DNA from 2 places in the Metabacillus sediminis genome. Region 2 is predicted to be linked to the other one. Evidence: riboswitches for the same ligand, from Rfam matches in the RefSeq annotation. Region 2 holds a riboswitch; the other holds the start of a gene.
The links. A riboswitch is a leader RNA that binds a small molecule or an ion and turns the genes downstream of it on or off. The one in region 2 is predicted to bind thiamine pyrophosphate.
Positions count from the first base shown of each region.

Region 1: it holds a riboswitch for thiamine pyrophosphate, as region 2 does, so the genes downstream of both, tenA (thiaminase II) here and WCV65_RS16755 (thiamine phosphate synthase) in region 2, are expected to answer to the same signal.

Region 1 covers NZ_CP147407.1:1,019,567-1,027,715, reverse strand. Annotated here, with positions in the region: gene tenA (thiaminase II) at 508-1,194, opposite strand; TPP riboswitch at 1,261-1,369, opposite strand; gene WCV65_RS05560 (DUF3231 family protein) at 1,420-2,394, opposite strand; gene chrA (chromate efflux transporter) at 2,657-3,844, opposite strand; gene WCV65_RS05550 (Lrp/AsnC family transcriptional regulator) at 3,933-4,355, opposite strand; gene WCV65_RS05545 (MBL fold metallo-hydrolase) at 4,474-5,232, shown strand; gene WCV65_RS05540 (NUDIX hydrolase) at 5,400-5,813, shown strand; gene WCV65_RS05535 (CrcB family protein) at 6,282-6,632, opposite strand; gene WCV65_RS05530 (CrcB family protein) at 6,629-7,012, opposite strand; gene WCV65_RS05525 (nucleoside hydrolase) at 7,052-7,978, opposite strand.
Region 2 covers NZ_CP147407.1:3,211,321-3,219,469, forward strand. Annotated here, with positions in the region: gene WCV65_RS16725 (ABC transporter permease/substrate-binding protein) at 1-464, opposite strand, end outside; gene WCV65_RS16730 (ABC transporter ATP-binding protein) at 461-1,426, opposite strand; gene WCV65_RS16735 (ThiF family adenylyltransferase) at 1,568-2,587, opposite strand; gene WCV65_RS16740 (thiazole synthase) at 2,580-3,350, opposite strand; gene thiS (sulfur carrier protein ThiS) at 3,352-3,555, opposite strand; gene thiO (glycine oxidase ThiO) at 3,560-4,645, opposite strand; gene WCV65_RS16755 (thiamine phosphate synthase) at 4,639-5,253, opposite strand; TPP riboswitch at 5,319-5,421, opposite strand; TPP riboswitch at 5,473-5,581, opposite strand; gene WCV65_RS16760 (CHY zinc finger protein) at 5,626-5,964, opposite strand; gene WCV65_RS16765 (hypothetical protein) at 6,011-6,301, opposite strand; gene gnd (phosphogluconate dehydrogenase (NAD(+)-dependent, decarboxylating)) at 6,498-7,400, opposite strand; gene WCV65_RS16775 (glycosyl hydrolase family 18 protein) at 7,586-8,149, shown strand, end outside.

The DNA.
Region 1 (8,149 bases), 1.9 Mb from region 2:
ATCGGTCGCTCGCGCACGAATATCGGACACTCCACTCTTCTTATCGGACGTTCATGGTTCGATATCGGTCACTCCGCTTTTTATCGGACACTCGCGAGGAGATATCGGTCGCTCGCGCACGGATATCGGACACTCCGCTCTTCTTATCGGACGTTCATGGTTCGATATCGGTCACTCCGCTTTTTATCGGACACTCGTGACAAGATATCGGTCGCTCGCGCACGAATATCGGACACTCCGCTCTTTTTATCGGACGGTCATGGCTCGATTTCGGTCACTTCGCTTTTTATCGGACACTCGCGAGGAGATATCGGTCGCTCGCGCACGGATATCCAACACTCCACTCTTCTTATCGGACGTTCATGGTTCGATATCGGTCACTCTGCTTTTTATCGGACACTCGCGAGGGGGATATCGGTCGCTCGCGCACGGATATCGGACACTCCGCTCTTTCTATCGGACGTTCATGGTTCGATATCGGACACTCCCATGCAGTCAATTCCCCTCTTACTGTACTTCAACTGCTTCCGTATCCGGCCATTGTTCCATCGTATAGGCCATTTCCCAAAATGACAGTTCGTATTTGCAGCTGATTGTGAAATGGCGGATCATTTTCTGTCGTTCTTTTTCAGATGCCTCCAGGGCAAGCTGGTCCAGTCGCTCTAGCTGTTCAAATACAAGTTCTTTAAACCATTCTCCTCCATAAGCCGCGATCCATTCCTGATAAATCGGTTCTTCAGGCTTACACTCTTTCAATCTCTCACCGATTTCATAGTAAATCCAATAGCACGGCAGGATGCAGGCAATGATTTCCCCAAGGCTTCCGTTGATTGCGGAACGGTACATGTGGGATGTGTAGGCATATGCGGTTGGTGATGGTTCAAAGGCCCGTTTTTCTTCTTCTGTAATTCCGAGCAGAGTTGAGAATTTCTCATGAAGCGATAGCTCCGCTTCGTAGGTTCCTTGCGCATGGAAGGCCATTCGCGCTGTTACATGAAGGTCGTCAGCCTTTCCGCCAGCGAGTGCCTGAACTTTGGCAAAATGGGATAAGTAATAGGCATCCTGCATGACATAGTAACGGAAGTTTTCAAGCGGGAGCGTACCATCGCCGATTCCCCTTACAAAAGGATGGTTGAAGTTTGCCTCCCAAATTGAATCGGTTACTTTTCTTAACTTTTCTGTAAAAGATGTCATGTTTGAATTCCCCCTGCTTCTTATGTAAAAATAAAAAACCGCTCTTAACGGATAAGAGCGGGAAAGATTAAGAATCTCCCACTTCCCTCCGCTGGTTCAAACCAGATCAGGTTCCAAGGGTCCCGGAGCATACTCCGGTCTCAGCCCCACGTTATGGGCTCCCCTAGTGGCAATGCGGTATTTTATTTTCCAGGTTCATCATAACATGCAGTAAAAAAACGTCAACTATCTCTTTATCACAGCTTCCGGAATTTCTTCCATCCACTGATGCTTTACCATGATTTTCCCGCCTTCTTTTGCAAATGAATAAATATCACGTGCAGCAATTGCCATTTTCAGAGGAAGATCCGGGCGCAAACTGTAGGTTGTTCCAAGTGCGTTGCTTGTCAACCCCAAACTGCTTAACAAGTTGATTAAATACATAATCAGTTTATCTGAATATGGAGCGGTCTTTGTTTCAGAAATGACTGCTCCAGGCAAGGCTGAGACAGGGATTCCACTATGTTCCATCAGCTTCCCATAGGATTGATACAAATCAATAGCAAGCTGTTCGCCTTTCTTTAAATACATTTTCACTTCCGGTTCTTTCGCTACTTTCCTTAACCCTTTCATCAGCTGGGCACCGAAGTTGTTGTTTTCCACAATGTGATAGATGATGGAAAGTTCGGTAGCATTCAATCTTCTTTTGCCAAAATGAAATCCGGATAAATACCTTTCATTTACAACATATTTAGGATGATCCGGCATCCCGATTACCGGTGGAATGGCGCCGTTCCCTACCTGCAGGAGGCAATTTGTACACATACCGAACACTTTGTTGGAATGGGCAGACGTTCTCGAAAAGAAGTCGTGAATATCATTTCGATACACCATTGACAGGTGCACAGCATTCAGCCCGATTCCAAGCTTCATCAGCATCCGCAGAAAGCGGATATAGAAGTACTGATCGAACAGCCTTTCCGCCTTTCGGTTCACATCCGTTTCATCAAACCCCTCAGGAATTGCAGCGCCTTCCTTTTGAAAAAGCTGAGCGATTTCTTTTACAAATTTCACTTCTTCCTGATAGGCATATTGAAGGATCGACGTAATGTCCTTTTGGGTTGTTACATCCAATGCGTGTTCCATGATGCGGAGAAGCATCGTCTTTTTCTGATAAGTGGACCATAAATTTGCTAATTCGGACGAAGACATTGGTTTCATACTGATTTCCTCTTTTCAAAATAAATAGATACTGTTATTTTTCCAAAAAGAGGTGATATTATGAGGACAAAAAAAGATGACCGGGAAGGCCATCTGCACATTTATTTTTTTCGGTTTTTTAAGGTTTTTGTAACCATGCTGATTGCTTTTTTTGTCTGCTCAGGATTCTTTTTTGCATAATCCACAACTTTTTTCAGGATGGACTGTTTACTATTCATGTAAAATCACCTTCCTTTGCCGGTTAGTATATCATAATATTTTTCTAAAGCACTCCAATTTGCTCCATCAGTGTGCCGGCAATTATGGTAAGTCCCACGACAAGCCAAGGCGGCAGCTTCCAATAAACAAGAAGGGCAAAAGAGACCAAGGCGAGTGCAAATGCAGACGCTGAATGAATAGCACTTGTAAAAACAGGATCATACAGGGCGGCAAGCAGAATACCAACGACCGCCGCATTTACACCCATGAGGGCTGCCTGCACTCCCTTTTTTCCGCGGATGCTGCTCCAAAAAGGAAGAACTCCGATGACGAGCAAAAATGAAGGCAGAAACATAGCCGCAGTTGCGATCAAAGCCCCTGGAACTCCAGAGATGATTGCGCCCACATAACCAGCGAATGTAAAAAGAGGACCTGGAACTGCCTGTGCAGCCCCGTATCCCGCAAGAAACACATCCTGTGTCATCCAGCCTGCAGGAACCACCTCTTTTTCAAGCATCGGCAGGACGACATGACCGCCGCCGAATACGAGGGAACCAACCCGGTAAAATACGTCAAATAGAGCGATATAGGTCCCGGAGAATGTTTGCCGGATGATGGGCAGGAGAACAAGCAGCAAACCAAATAATAAAAGTGAAGCTGAAGCTGTTTTTTTGCCGATTGTAAGAATAAGCTTAGGGACCTCAGGCACTTCTTCTCTTTTATAAAGCAAATAACCTGCAACAGCAGATCCTGCAATAATTGCAAGCTGACCCCAAGCGGATGGAACGAAAAGGGCACCGACTGCAGCGAGAACCGCAATTGTGATCCGCGGCCTGTCCGGTGCAAGTGACTTTCCCATCCCCATTACAGCCTGCGCCACTACGGCTACCGCTGTAATTTTCAGCCCCATAAGCCAGCCCGCCTCATGAACATCCGTCCCCTTAAACAAATAAGCGAATACAATCAGGATAAGGATCGAGGGCATGGTAAAGCCGAACCATGACAGAAAACTGCCTACAAGGCCACCCCGGAGCAGCCCGATGGAAAGTCCGACCTGACTGCTCGCCGGCCCCGGAAGAAACTGGCACAGAGCTACAATATCCGCATAAGACTGGTCATCCAGCCATTTTTTCTTTTTGACATACTCCTCCCGAAAATACCCTAAATGGGCAACCGGACCGCCAAAGGACGTCAATCCGAGCTTAGAGGATACAAGTAAAATTTCAAGCCAAATTTTAAGACGCGATTTCATCTGAAAGTCCTCCGTTATAATAATCCACCTTTATAGTAGCATGGACATTTGAGGAGAGGATAATTGCCTATTAAATGTAACGCAAAATTTACACAATTTGTGTCGCATTTATGACGATGGACAGCTTGTAATTTACGTGCCTGGTTAACCCCGTTAAGAAGGCATCCAGTTCATCATTTCCCTTAAACCGGCACTCAAGCAAATAACAGCCATCTCCGCTGATCTTAAAATTTTTCAGCACATACTCCTTCTGACTAGAAAGGTAATTTAAATAAGGCTGGTGATTGAAGCTGTTTGTATATATGTTTAGGAAAGCGTGAATGGAGTATCCTGCTTTCTTTTCATTAAGGTTGATTGTGTAGCCTTCAATGACCCCCTCCTCTTCAAGCTTAATTACCCTTGAAGAAACAGCTTGCCCCGTTAAATGAACTTTTTCTCCTAATTCTTTCATGGTAATACGCCCATTCTTCGTAAGCTCGTATACAATCCTTTGATCGGTTTGATCAAGCAATTCTCCCACCTCTTTCACAATTCAAGTATATCGGTGCAAACTCTTGATTTTATCTATGTATGTCATATCCCTTCTTATATTATCCTATAGGAGAATCATACAAAAGGAGGAACTTGAAATGGAGATTCGTCTAATCCGCAATGCTACATTAGTTGTAAAATATGCAGGGAAAACCTTTCTAATCGACCCTTTTCTAGCTGATAAAGGAGCCATGCCTCCGTTTCCCAACACCCCCAACCAGGATAAACGCAATCCAATGGTCGGCCTGCCCGTATCAATTGAAGAAATCATTGAAGCAGATGCAGTGATTGTTACTCATCTGCATCCAGATCATTATGATGACGCAGCTAAAAAAGCCTTACCGAAGGAAATCAGCATTTACGCTCAAAACGAAAATGATGCCGCATCCATTCGCCAAGATGGTTTTGTTCATGCGCAATCTCTTGGGCAGTCCATTACCATTGGAGACATCACGATTACAAAAACGAGCGGCCAGCATGGCAGAGGTGAAATCACCAAGATGACGGGCCAGGTTTCAGGAGTCGTTTTCAGCCATCCAGATGAAAAATCATTGTATATCGCGGGAGATACTGTCTGGTGCGAAGACGTGAAGGAAGCCATTCAAAAGCATCATCCTAAAGTGATTGCAGTAAATGGAGGGGCAGCACAGTTCCTTGAGGGCGGTACGATTACGATGGATAAAGACGATATTGAGCAGATCCATCATGCTGCTCCGGAATCCATTATTGTTGTCTCCCACATGGAAACATTGAATCACTGCCTGCTAACAAGAGCGGATTTGAAGGAGTTTCTTTCTGCTAAAGAATGGTCTGATAAGGCTTTGATTCCGGAAGATGGAGAAACATTAAAGTTTTAATCCGAAGTGCGGGGCATCCCCGCACTTTTTTGCATGAAAGCAGGAATTCCTCCCGTTCAAAACGAAGTGAAATGAAACGCTATTCGAAGGGTATTCCTGGCATCAGCAGATTAGGAAGAAACGGGGAATGTACAGCCTGATGCGTTTGATAATGAGGAGGATTTCATATGGAACGGGTAGATGTAGTCTATTCTTTAATCTGTGATGAGGAAAAAGAGAAGATATTAATGGTGAAAAACAGCAAACGGGATGATTGGTCAATGCCTGGCGGCGCGGTGGAAAAAGGAGAAACACTCACTCTTGCAGCGCAGCGGGAAGCCTTTGAGGAAACAGGGCTTACTGTTCAAATAGGCGACCTGCTCTCCGTGAACGAGTCTACCCTCGAAAATATGGAAGTTCACGCTCTCTTCTTTACGTTTAAAGCAGAAATCAGGAGCGGGCAAATCGCAATTCAAGATACTGACACCATTGATGAAACCGCCTGGATGGACTGGGAAACAGCCGACCGCTTGATGCCTTATCATCCTAGAGGAATAAAAGGGCTGCTGAAATCATCCATTCCTTATGTATTGGAACAGTAAGAGGAGTTGGGCCATGCTTGCGGGCCCTCTTCTTTTGACTATTCAGCCATTATTTTTGCAAGTCAGCAATTATCTTCAATTTGTCAGCAATTAACCTAAACAATCACTTCCACCGCCGTTTCGCAGCAGGATTCCTATACAAATAGCACCGGAATACTGATCCGGTTCCATCATTCTGTAATTAGCGGTCCTTTACCTTAAGCAGCCTTAATCCATTCAGTGTAACCAGAAGTGCCGCGCCCATATCTGCAAAAATAGCAATCCATAACGTAAGCCACTCTGGAACGACCATGACAAGTGCAGCCAGTTTAATTCCAAGTGTGAAGGTGATGGGAGGCTGTAGACCTTCATCTCTTCCTATCGGAATCCCCTCATTCTAATATCCATTTGAATATCACCATAATTTCAGCTGGTGGACTGACTCATATTTTTACTTGGAGCAAAAAAAAAGACAGCCTCCACTGTCCTCTACATACTATTTCCAATCCAAAATCCAGCAAATGCAAGCAGCAGACCGCCTATGTATGTCATGCCAGCATAAATTAAAAACACTTTATACTTTCTCTCCATCACTTGCTTTGCCAATTCAAGATTTAAGGTTGATAACGTAGTAAACGCTCCAAGAAATCCTGTTGCAGCAAAGAGAAAATAATGTCCGGTAAGCCCGCTTCCTGCTATCAGGCCGAGAATAAAGGCACCTGATAAATTAACGATCAGGGTGCCATAAGGAAGTAAGGTCCTATTCCATTTCCGGCTCACAGCGTAACGTGAAATCGCTCCAAGGAATCCGCCTCCAGCTATGGATAAAAAATCGATCATTCCCGCACCACCCTTTCTAAGAAGGCACTGCCTGCAATCATACCCGTGATGGAAAAAAGGAGACCTAAGATTGCACTCCCTCCGATATAGAGCAATGCCATTTGCACATCCCCCTTGTCCAATAGCTTTACAGCCTCAACGCTGAAAGTGGAAAAAGTAGTATAAGAACCAATCAAACCTGTTCCAATAGGTGCAGCCATCTTTTTAGGGAAGTTGTCCATTTTAAACACAGCCGCGGTTAAAAAGCTTAATAGAAAGCATCCGGTCATATTGGCAATGAACGTTCCCGCGGGAAAACCTGCTGCACTTCCCGCAAGACCTGTAGCGTATCTAAGAAGCGCGCCTGCAGCGCCTGCAAGTCCGATGGCAAAATAGTTCATGATTCCTCCAGCAATTTGTATTTCGTTTATTATAGCCCATCATACCGTCATTGTTTTAATAAAATCTGAAATGAAGTGCCGGTAATCAAACTGCAAACCTATATGTCTCCGGCTGCCATCGTTTTTGCTTGAATTCCTTAAATCCGCAACACTCGTTCCTCTTCCATCCTCACAGGTCAAAACGGTGACCTTGCGCTCTTTTGTAATGACAAAAGAAGGATTCAATAGATGATAGAACGGCATTACATCATGAACAGGAGCGCCTCTCATACCCGGGTTCATTTTACGGTAATAGGCAGCATAATATTCCGTAATTGGCGGAATCAGCTCTTTAAAGACGGAATGAGCCGCAGAATAAATATAAGAAGCCACTTCTCTTGTCACAATGGCCTGGTTGGTGATGTTCAGGGGTGATATAATCACTTCTTTTGCATATTTAAGAACAACGTTCGCGGCAATCGGGTCTCCATGAAAATTGGCTTCTGCAAGCGGAGTCACATTTCCCGGAGTAAGAAACGCTCCGCCCATCAAATAGACCCTGCTAACCTTCTCCATGAGATTCCGGTTCAAATTAAAGGCAGCGGCGAGAGAGGTGCTTCGTCCGACATCGATAATCACCATTTCATTCAAGTGATCTTCAATCACTTTGTACAGATACATGAATCCCTGATAATTCCCTTGAATGGTTGATGGCGGACGGATGGGGCCAAGTCCATCTGGCCCATGAATTTCAGGATAATAGATTATATTTTCCCCTGAAAGAGGAAATTCTGCACCGGAGATAATCGGAATATCAGAACGCCCGGCAAGCCCGGCCAAATAAGCCGCATTTAATGTGGCCTGTTTTTTCGATACATTTCCGTAGCTTGTCACAATTCCAAGAAGCTCAATTTGCGGGTGCTGCAGGGCATAGATGATTGCCAGGGAATCATCTATGCCAGGATCGCAAAACAGAAGTACCTTCATCCAATCACCTCTTTGAATTACATATGGAGGCATCTGGTGAAATAGACCATTAAAATGAATAAACGAACATTATGAACCATTTTTGTGTTTAGGTCATTAGAATGATGGGTAGTTAATAATCGTGACTATTTTCTCATAAAAAAACAGAAGGTGTACACACCTCCTGTCTTT
Region 2 (8,149 bases):
AGAGTGGTCGTTCCGACAATCAATACCATAGCTGTTCGGATTCCGGCCATAATAACGGGCAATGCCAGCGGAAGTTCTACTTTGAATAAGCGTTTTCTGTTATTCATTCCCATTGCTCTTGCTGCTTCAACAAGAGAGGGATCGACTTCTTTTATCCCGGTATACGTATTCCGCAGAATCGGGAGAAGTGCATAAATAACGAGCGCAATAACAGCCGGCACAACCCCTATCCCTACAAGGGGAATAAGCAGTCCCAGCAAAGCAAGTGAAGGAATGGTTTGCAAGACAGCTGTAACTCCGATTACTCCTTCAGCAAGCCTTGCTTTTCTCGTCAATAGAATGCCGAGCGGAATCGTAATAATCACAGCAATGATGAGTGCAATAAACGATATTTGAATGTGCTCGAGCAGGGCTGTCCACAGCTGGTCCTGCCGCTCCTGGAAGGTGGTAATGAATGAGTTCATCTGACTTCCTCCATTCCGAGCTGTCCAGCCAGGTATTCCATCATACCTTCTGAAGTTATAACGCCCATAATGGCCCCATTTTTTTCAACGGCGAGAGCAGGTTTTCCTTTTAAGCGTTCAATTGCTTCTTGAACAGACGCATCGTGGTTAATCGGCAGATCAGGAAACTCCGCAGGCACCGGCTGAAATGCATATGAAAGCTCACCGATTTTCGCCTGACGGACTCTGCGCTCAGGTACGGCTCTTGAACCGATAAATTCTTTTACAAAATCGTTTGCCGGATTTTGAATAAGTCCATTTGGTGTATCGACCTGAATCAGCTCACCATCTTTCATGATAGCGACGCGGTCCCCAAGTGCCAAAGCCTCTTGCATATCATGGGTTACAAAAACAATCGTTTTTTTGATTCTTTTTTGAAGATCTGCTATATCGTTTTGAAGCTTTTCTCTGCTGATTGGATCCAGTGCGCTGAAGGGTTCATCCATCAGAATAATATCAGGATCTGCCGCAAGGGCGCGGACGACACCGATCCTCTGCTGCTGTCCTCCCGATAGCTCGCTTGGTTTCCGGCTTCTGTATGTGTCAGGATCAAGCCCGACCATTTCAAGAAGCTCATCGACCCGATTTCTGATTCGATCTGATTTCCACTTTTTCAATTCAGGGACAACTGCTATATTCTCTTCAATCGTCATATGAGGAAACAAGGCAATTTGCTGCAGCACATAGCCAATATTCCATCTTAGCTCATGAATTTCATAATCCTGAACGTTTTTTCCTTGAATGAAAACATTCCCGTCTGAAGCATCGATCAAGCGGTTGATCATTTTCATCGTGGTTGTCTTCCCGCATCCGCTTGGACCGATAAAAACAAAGAATTCTCCCTTTTTTATTTCCAAATCCATTGTATGTACTGCCTTTGTCCCATCTGGATAAACCTTTGTAGCTCTTTCAAATCGGATCATTTTCTCACCTATTTCTATGAATGATTTCACAAACATCTTATTTGTTACCCGTTTTCCTGTATCATTAAGCGTTAATTTAAGGAATTAAACACATTGATGGTAACAGCAAATAAGGAGCCAGTAAAAGGCCGGCTCCTTATTTTAACCAAAGTAGCGGTTATATAATGATCTTGCTTCATCGGTCTTTTTTGTACCATGAATCAGTACTCTGCCGTCCTTAAACGCAACCAGACGAAATGACCCTTTTGTAAAGGAAAGCAGGAATGGATTGAAGGATAGGTTTTCTACTTTTCCTGCAAGCCTCTCCGCAATATGATCAAAGCGGATTTTCACATCTTCTGGGGGCCTGATCTGAACGGTATTCCTTCCGCAAAGAACGGCCGTCCTCGCGGTGTTTTCATCCTTCAAATATGGATAATCAGGATCAGAACCGCACGTTTTACAGTTCATTTTCTTCATGTTTTTCACTTTTAATGCTGAATAACTGTTATTCCATACGTCAAATGAATAAAGTTCTGTTCTGACTGCGTGGATGTTTCCTGATAGAATTTTTAATGCCTGAGCGGTTTGATGAGAAACGGTCATACTGACAGCAGGAGCTATAATCCCTGCCGTATCACATGTTTCGCCTCCCATTGGCATACTGCCCATCAGACACGCTAAGCAAGGTCCGGTTCCCGGAATAAAGGTGCAGGATAGACCGTAGCTTCCTACACACGCCCCGTAAATCCACGGAATGCCGTAACGGTGGGACAGATCATTAATCATCCATCGTGTTTCAAAATTATCGGTGCCATCCATGATCAAATCAACACCGGTTACAATTCTTGCAGTGGAAGCAGGGCTGGCATGCATGACACAGGCTTCTATGTCAGTCATATGATTGATTTGCTGCAGTCTTCTTTTAGCAGCTTCCGCTTTTGGGAGCTGTTCTGCCACATCCTGCTCTGTAAACAACTGCTGCCGCTGCAGATTGCTCTCATCTACATAATCCCGGTCCACAAGAATCAGTTTGCCTATTCCTGCCCGGACAAGAGTTTCAGCTATTCCGCTTCCCAGTGCACCGCATCCGATTAAAAGAACGGTTTTTGAGGAGATTTCAGCCTGTCCTTTTTCTCCATTCGGTAAAAAAAGTGTCTGCCTTGAATACCGGTCACTCAATGACGCTCATTCCTTCACTTGGACTGCTTGCAGATGCGTACCGTTTCTTCGGAATTCTGCCTGCTTCCCGGCCAAGATGGCCTGCACGAATGGCAAGCTTCATGGCAGCGGCCATTTTAACAGGATCTTTTGCAGCTGACACCGCTGTATTAAGGAGGACTCCATCCGCTCCCATTTCCATGGCAAGGGCCGCATCTGCCGGACTCCCAATTCCAGCATCCACAATAACCGGAACAGAAGCCTGTTCGATAATGAGACTTAAATTGAGCGGATTGACAATGCCCATTCCTGATCCAATCGGTGACGCTCCCGGCATGACTGCATGAACGCCCATTTCTTGAAGGCGTTTTGCCAATATGACATCATCCGATATGTAAGGAAGGACGATAAATCCTTCCTCTAAAAGGATTTCGCATGCTTTAAGCGTTTCAAAAGGATCCGGGAGAAGCGTCTGAAAATCACCGATGACTTCTACTTTAATCATCGTACAAAGGCCGGAAGCTTTCGCGAGCTTCGCAATCCGCACCGCTTCTTCCGCGTTTTTAGCGCCAGCTGTGTTGGGAAGAAGAGAATAACGGTTCAAATCCAGCTTTTCCAGCAGGTTTGGCTGAGAGCTTTCAAATATATCCATTCTTCTAACCGCAAATGTTAATATTTCTGTTTCTGATTCTTCAATCGCCTTTTTTTGAACATCAAAATCGGGATATTTTCCCGTTCCAAGCAGCAGTCTTGATTGAAATGAAAGGGGTCCTATTTTCAGCATGTTATCCGCCTCCTACAAATGTAACGATTTCAAAATGATCTTCGTGTGCAACAGCTTCATCCTGATGATCTTCCCGCTCCAGGATTTGTGCATTTTTTTCAATTACGATTGGCTTGCCATCAATATTCAAATGCTTAGCCAGTTCGGCAACTGAATGGATTGAATCTGGAATTTCCGTCCAGCTCCCATTAATTTTCACCTTCATTGCATTACCTCCCGATGGATGCTGATTCTTTTACAACTAACTCCGCCATAGCCTTTCCTGAAGCAGGGCTCAAGAGAATTCCGTTGCGAAAGTGGCCGGTGCAAGCGTAAAGACCTTTTCGTTCACTGTGTTCTTCCATGTAAGGGGCTCCTTTGGCACTTTGAGGCCGGAGCCCGCTCCATGCATTTTCAAAGTCCGCCTGGGCAATTGCCGGCAGAATCCGCTTTGCAGTTTCCATCAAATGCATCATCCCGGAAAGCGAAACATCTTTAGAAAAATCCCTCTCCTTCACGGTAGCGCCCACCAAGTACCTGCCGCCTCTTTTAGGTACGATATAAAAACCATTTTTATATAAAGGCTTACTGATCAGTTTTTCTTTACTCAGCACACTGATCATTTCTCCTTTAACAGGATACGTTTCACTTAAAGGACTAAAAGTCTTTAAAAACGGAGTGCTCCATGCTCCCGCTGCAATAATCACCTTGCCGCACATGATCATCTCACCATTCGCTCTCACTCCTGCAGCTTTTCCGTTATCCATCAATACTTCATCAACAGCGGTATGCTCAAATAGCTTTGCTCCATTAAGCAGTGCAGCGTGCTCATACGCCTTCGCTAATGCTGGTGCGATGACGTGCCCATCCTTAGGATAATAGGCTCCTCCTAGAACGGAATTTGATAGCAGCGGCTCTTTTTCTTTCAGCTCATCCTTTGTCATAAGCTGCACAGGCTCTCCTGTCCCCATCTGCCATGCGGCTGTTTTTTCAAGCTGAGCAAGTTCTTCGTCTGTTTCAGCTACTTTATAAATTCCTTTTTCCTCATAGCCAATGTCAATTCCTGTGACAGCTCTTAATTCTTCTGCAAGCTTGGGGAACATCTCTCTGCTTTCTCTAGCCAGGTCAAACAGCGGATTATATTCATCCCATTCAGCCTGTACACCAAGCAGACCCGCTGCAGCACTTGAGCTTTGCTGACCGGCTTTTCCTTTTTCATAAATAGCTGTCTTGTATCCTTTTTTGGAAAGCTCGTACGCTATAGAGCAGCCAATTACACCGCCCCCAATAATACATACGTCTACTTCCTTCATAATCGCACCTCCTTGCATGCCGTAATGGCATTCCTATACTCTTCTGCTGCTCTGACCGGGCTTCTGCTCTCCCAAATTCCGGACATGACTGCGAATCCAGCAATCTTTCCTTCCGACAAAGCTTGAATATGCATAGGTTCAATTCCTCCAATTGCGAGGACATCAACGGAAAGCCGGCATGCCAGTTTCTTTGCTGATTCAATTCCCTTCGGCTGCACGCCTTTTTTGCTTTCCGTTTCAAAAAGATGTCCAAAAAGAACGGAATCAGCACCTGACTCTTCGGCACTTAAAGCTTCTTTAAGCGAATGAACCGATTGTCCGGCGTGAATGTCCGGAACTGCTGATTTGACCACAGAAGGCGAAAGACTCCTATATCCGAGCTGCACCCTCCTTACCCCTGCCGCCGCAGCAATATCCGTCCTGTCATTCAGAATCAATTTCTCCTCGGGAATGCCTGACGCTATGAGGAATCGGACACCTTCATAAATCTCCATAGCTGTTTTTTCTTTCTCCCTTATGTGGAGATAATCAATCTTTGAACCTGCAAGTTTCATAAATTCGGTGATTTCTTCGAATCCAAGCTTTCCATTTGTAACGACATGAAATTCCATCTGCTGTTTCCTCCAATTTAAGAGCAGCAAAAAACCGCCCTCTGTAAGAGAAGCGGCTGCAAAAAAGCAATTGCATACCACTTCCCTTCGCCGGCATTATCCGGATCAGGTAGTAAGGGTTAAAGCGAATCGCTTCTCTCAGCCGCATCGGCACCCCCAGTGAAGGTTTTTTCCATCAAAAAAGCCCATTTCGCGTAGGGAAATGGGCTGAACATACATATATGAACAGTGCCGCTTCCCTACGCTAGTACGAACTAGATCAGGTTAAAGGGTCAAAAACTCATGTGTTTTCCTCTCAGCCGGACTACCGGCTCCCCTAGCAAACTTAAATATTGGTAATATTCTATTATTATACCACTGCAGGAAAAATAATCAAAGAACCTGAAAATACAAGCCGGCATGAGCGCTGCACCCCGGATTAAAGCTTCCTTTGCATTCCGGACAAACAGAACCGCATTCCAAATAGTCATGAATCGTCAGTTCATTTCCGCACTTTCCGCATAAGACGGCTTTCTCATCAAACATTTCGGCTGGCCAAACCTGGGCTCGATGATCTGCATGTTCCGCGTGGCAAATATGACATGGATAATACTCTTTGCAGCACCAGAATTTGATCGCAATGATATCAAGCTGGCTATGGTAATGGGTGCAGCGGGTTTCATCGTCTACAAGAGATCCTTTGACCATTTTCATCACCTCTGCATTTATCATACAGTAAAAGCCCCAATCCTGGAAATCAGGATTGGGGCTTTTCATCCTACTGCTGTTTATTATCATTATAGTATTGGACGCTGTACTGGGCTCCTTCAGAGACCATTTTGTTATCTTCGACATCCTGAGGATCGGGATTGCCGCCTTTATCGATTGGAAAGTTATCCTCTTCTTTGTTTTTGCTTTTTGAGAACATGGAAACAACTTTGTCCTGAGCCTGTTTAACACCGTCTGTCACTTTCTCTCGTCTGGATCTGTCTTTTAAATAGACGGTAGCAGCAACACCTGCAGTTGATAAAGCAACACCTGAAATAATTAATCCATTTCGTTTATTCATGGGTGATTCTCCTTTCAAACAAGTGATGTGATGTTAGTATTTAAATTACCCCATGCTCATATTGCTAAACATTAAAACGAAGAGGGAGGACTCTTCATATCCGTTCTCAAGACAGATTTCCGCTGCTTAGAAACCCGTAATTTTTTAAAAACAAACCCCGCCGTATACTCATACGGCGGGGTCAATTTTTGATCAATTACTCTTCACTTTTCACAACAGCATGTCCGCCGAATTCATTTCGTAGGGCAGAAACGACCTTGCCGTGGAACGTATCATTTTCCTGGGAACGATATCTCATGAACAATGACATGGCAATAACAGGCGCTGAAGCCTGGAAATCAAGCGCTGCTTCCACTGTCCATTTCCCTTCACCTGAAGAGTTCATGACACCGCGGATTCCTGCAAGTTCCGGGTCTTTAGAGAATGCATTTTCCATTAGTTCCATGAGCCATGAGCGGATAACCGATCCATTGTTCCATACTCGTGAAACCTCTTTGTAATCATAATCAAAATCACTTTTGTCCAGAATTTCAAATCCCTCAGCAATGGATTGCATCATTCCGTATTCCACGCCATTGTGAACCATTTTGAGGAAGTGTCCGCTTCCGGGCTTGCCTGCATGAAGATATCCGTTTTCAACAGAAAGATCCTTGAACAGCTTCTCAACTGCCGCGAACGCTTCAGGTTCTGCTCCGATCATGGTGCAAATCCCGTTTCTTGCACCTTCTGTTCCGCCGCTTGTTCCGCAGTCCACGAAGTAAATTCCTTTTTCTTTGAGCTGCTGGCCCCGTCTGATTGTTTCTTTGTAATTGGAGTTTCCGCCATCAATCAGAATATCTCCTTCACTCATATGAGCGGATACCTGCTGAATGACATGTTCTGTTATCTCCCCTGCAGGAACCATCATCCAGATGATTTTCGGCGAAGGAAGTTTTTCTGCAAGCATTTGGATGCTGTCAGCCGTCTCGATTCCTTCTCCCCGTATAGCTTGAAGTGCCTCTGCACTTACGTCATTTGCTATGACATCGTAGCCATGATCTTTCATATTAAGGGCCAGGTTGTAGCCCATTTTTCCAAGTCCAATTAATCCAATTTGCATGATGCTGCCTCCTTCAATCTGTGCACGTAGCTATGTAAATCTCCTTTAATACTATACCATTTTCCAGAGAAATTTGACGAATAATATTCTGGAAAGGAATGTAAACCACTTATTTCCTTCCTCTCAGCACCCATGCATAAATTAGCATCTGTTAGACAATCTAAGAAAAAAAAGGAGGGATCCGAATGAAGAGGATGACCCTTTTCCTTCTAGGATTCACCATGCTTCTCTCCGGATGCATGGGCAATACCGGAAACGCTAATGACAGCGAAACGAAGAACAAAATGATGCGCTCTGCCAATCAGGTAAATGAGAAACCGCGTGTTGATCAAATCAGCAACAAAACGAAGGATACCAATCCTTCTGAGACAGAATTTAAAAAACGGAAAATCGAAACTATTGGGTTCCTTGAGCCGGTAGATGCGAATGCAGCCTCAAAAGAAGTCCGCAATACGGGGAATCTTCTTTCCTATACCGCCTTTTTCAGCTACAGGGTTAAAGAAGACGGCAGCCTGATTCCATTGGATGATCAAAAGCCGCTCTCATCCGTTAAAGACACTTCCACAGTTCCAATGCTCGTCCTTACAAACTTTATGGATGGAAATTTTTCACCGGATATTGCCCATAAAATTTTCACAGACAAAAAAGCCTCTGAAAAATTAATGACGAGCCTGCTTGATACGATGAAAGCTAAAGGCTATAAAGCATTGAATATTGATTTTGAACATATTCGTGAAAAGGATCGTGCC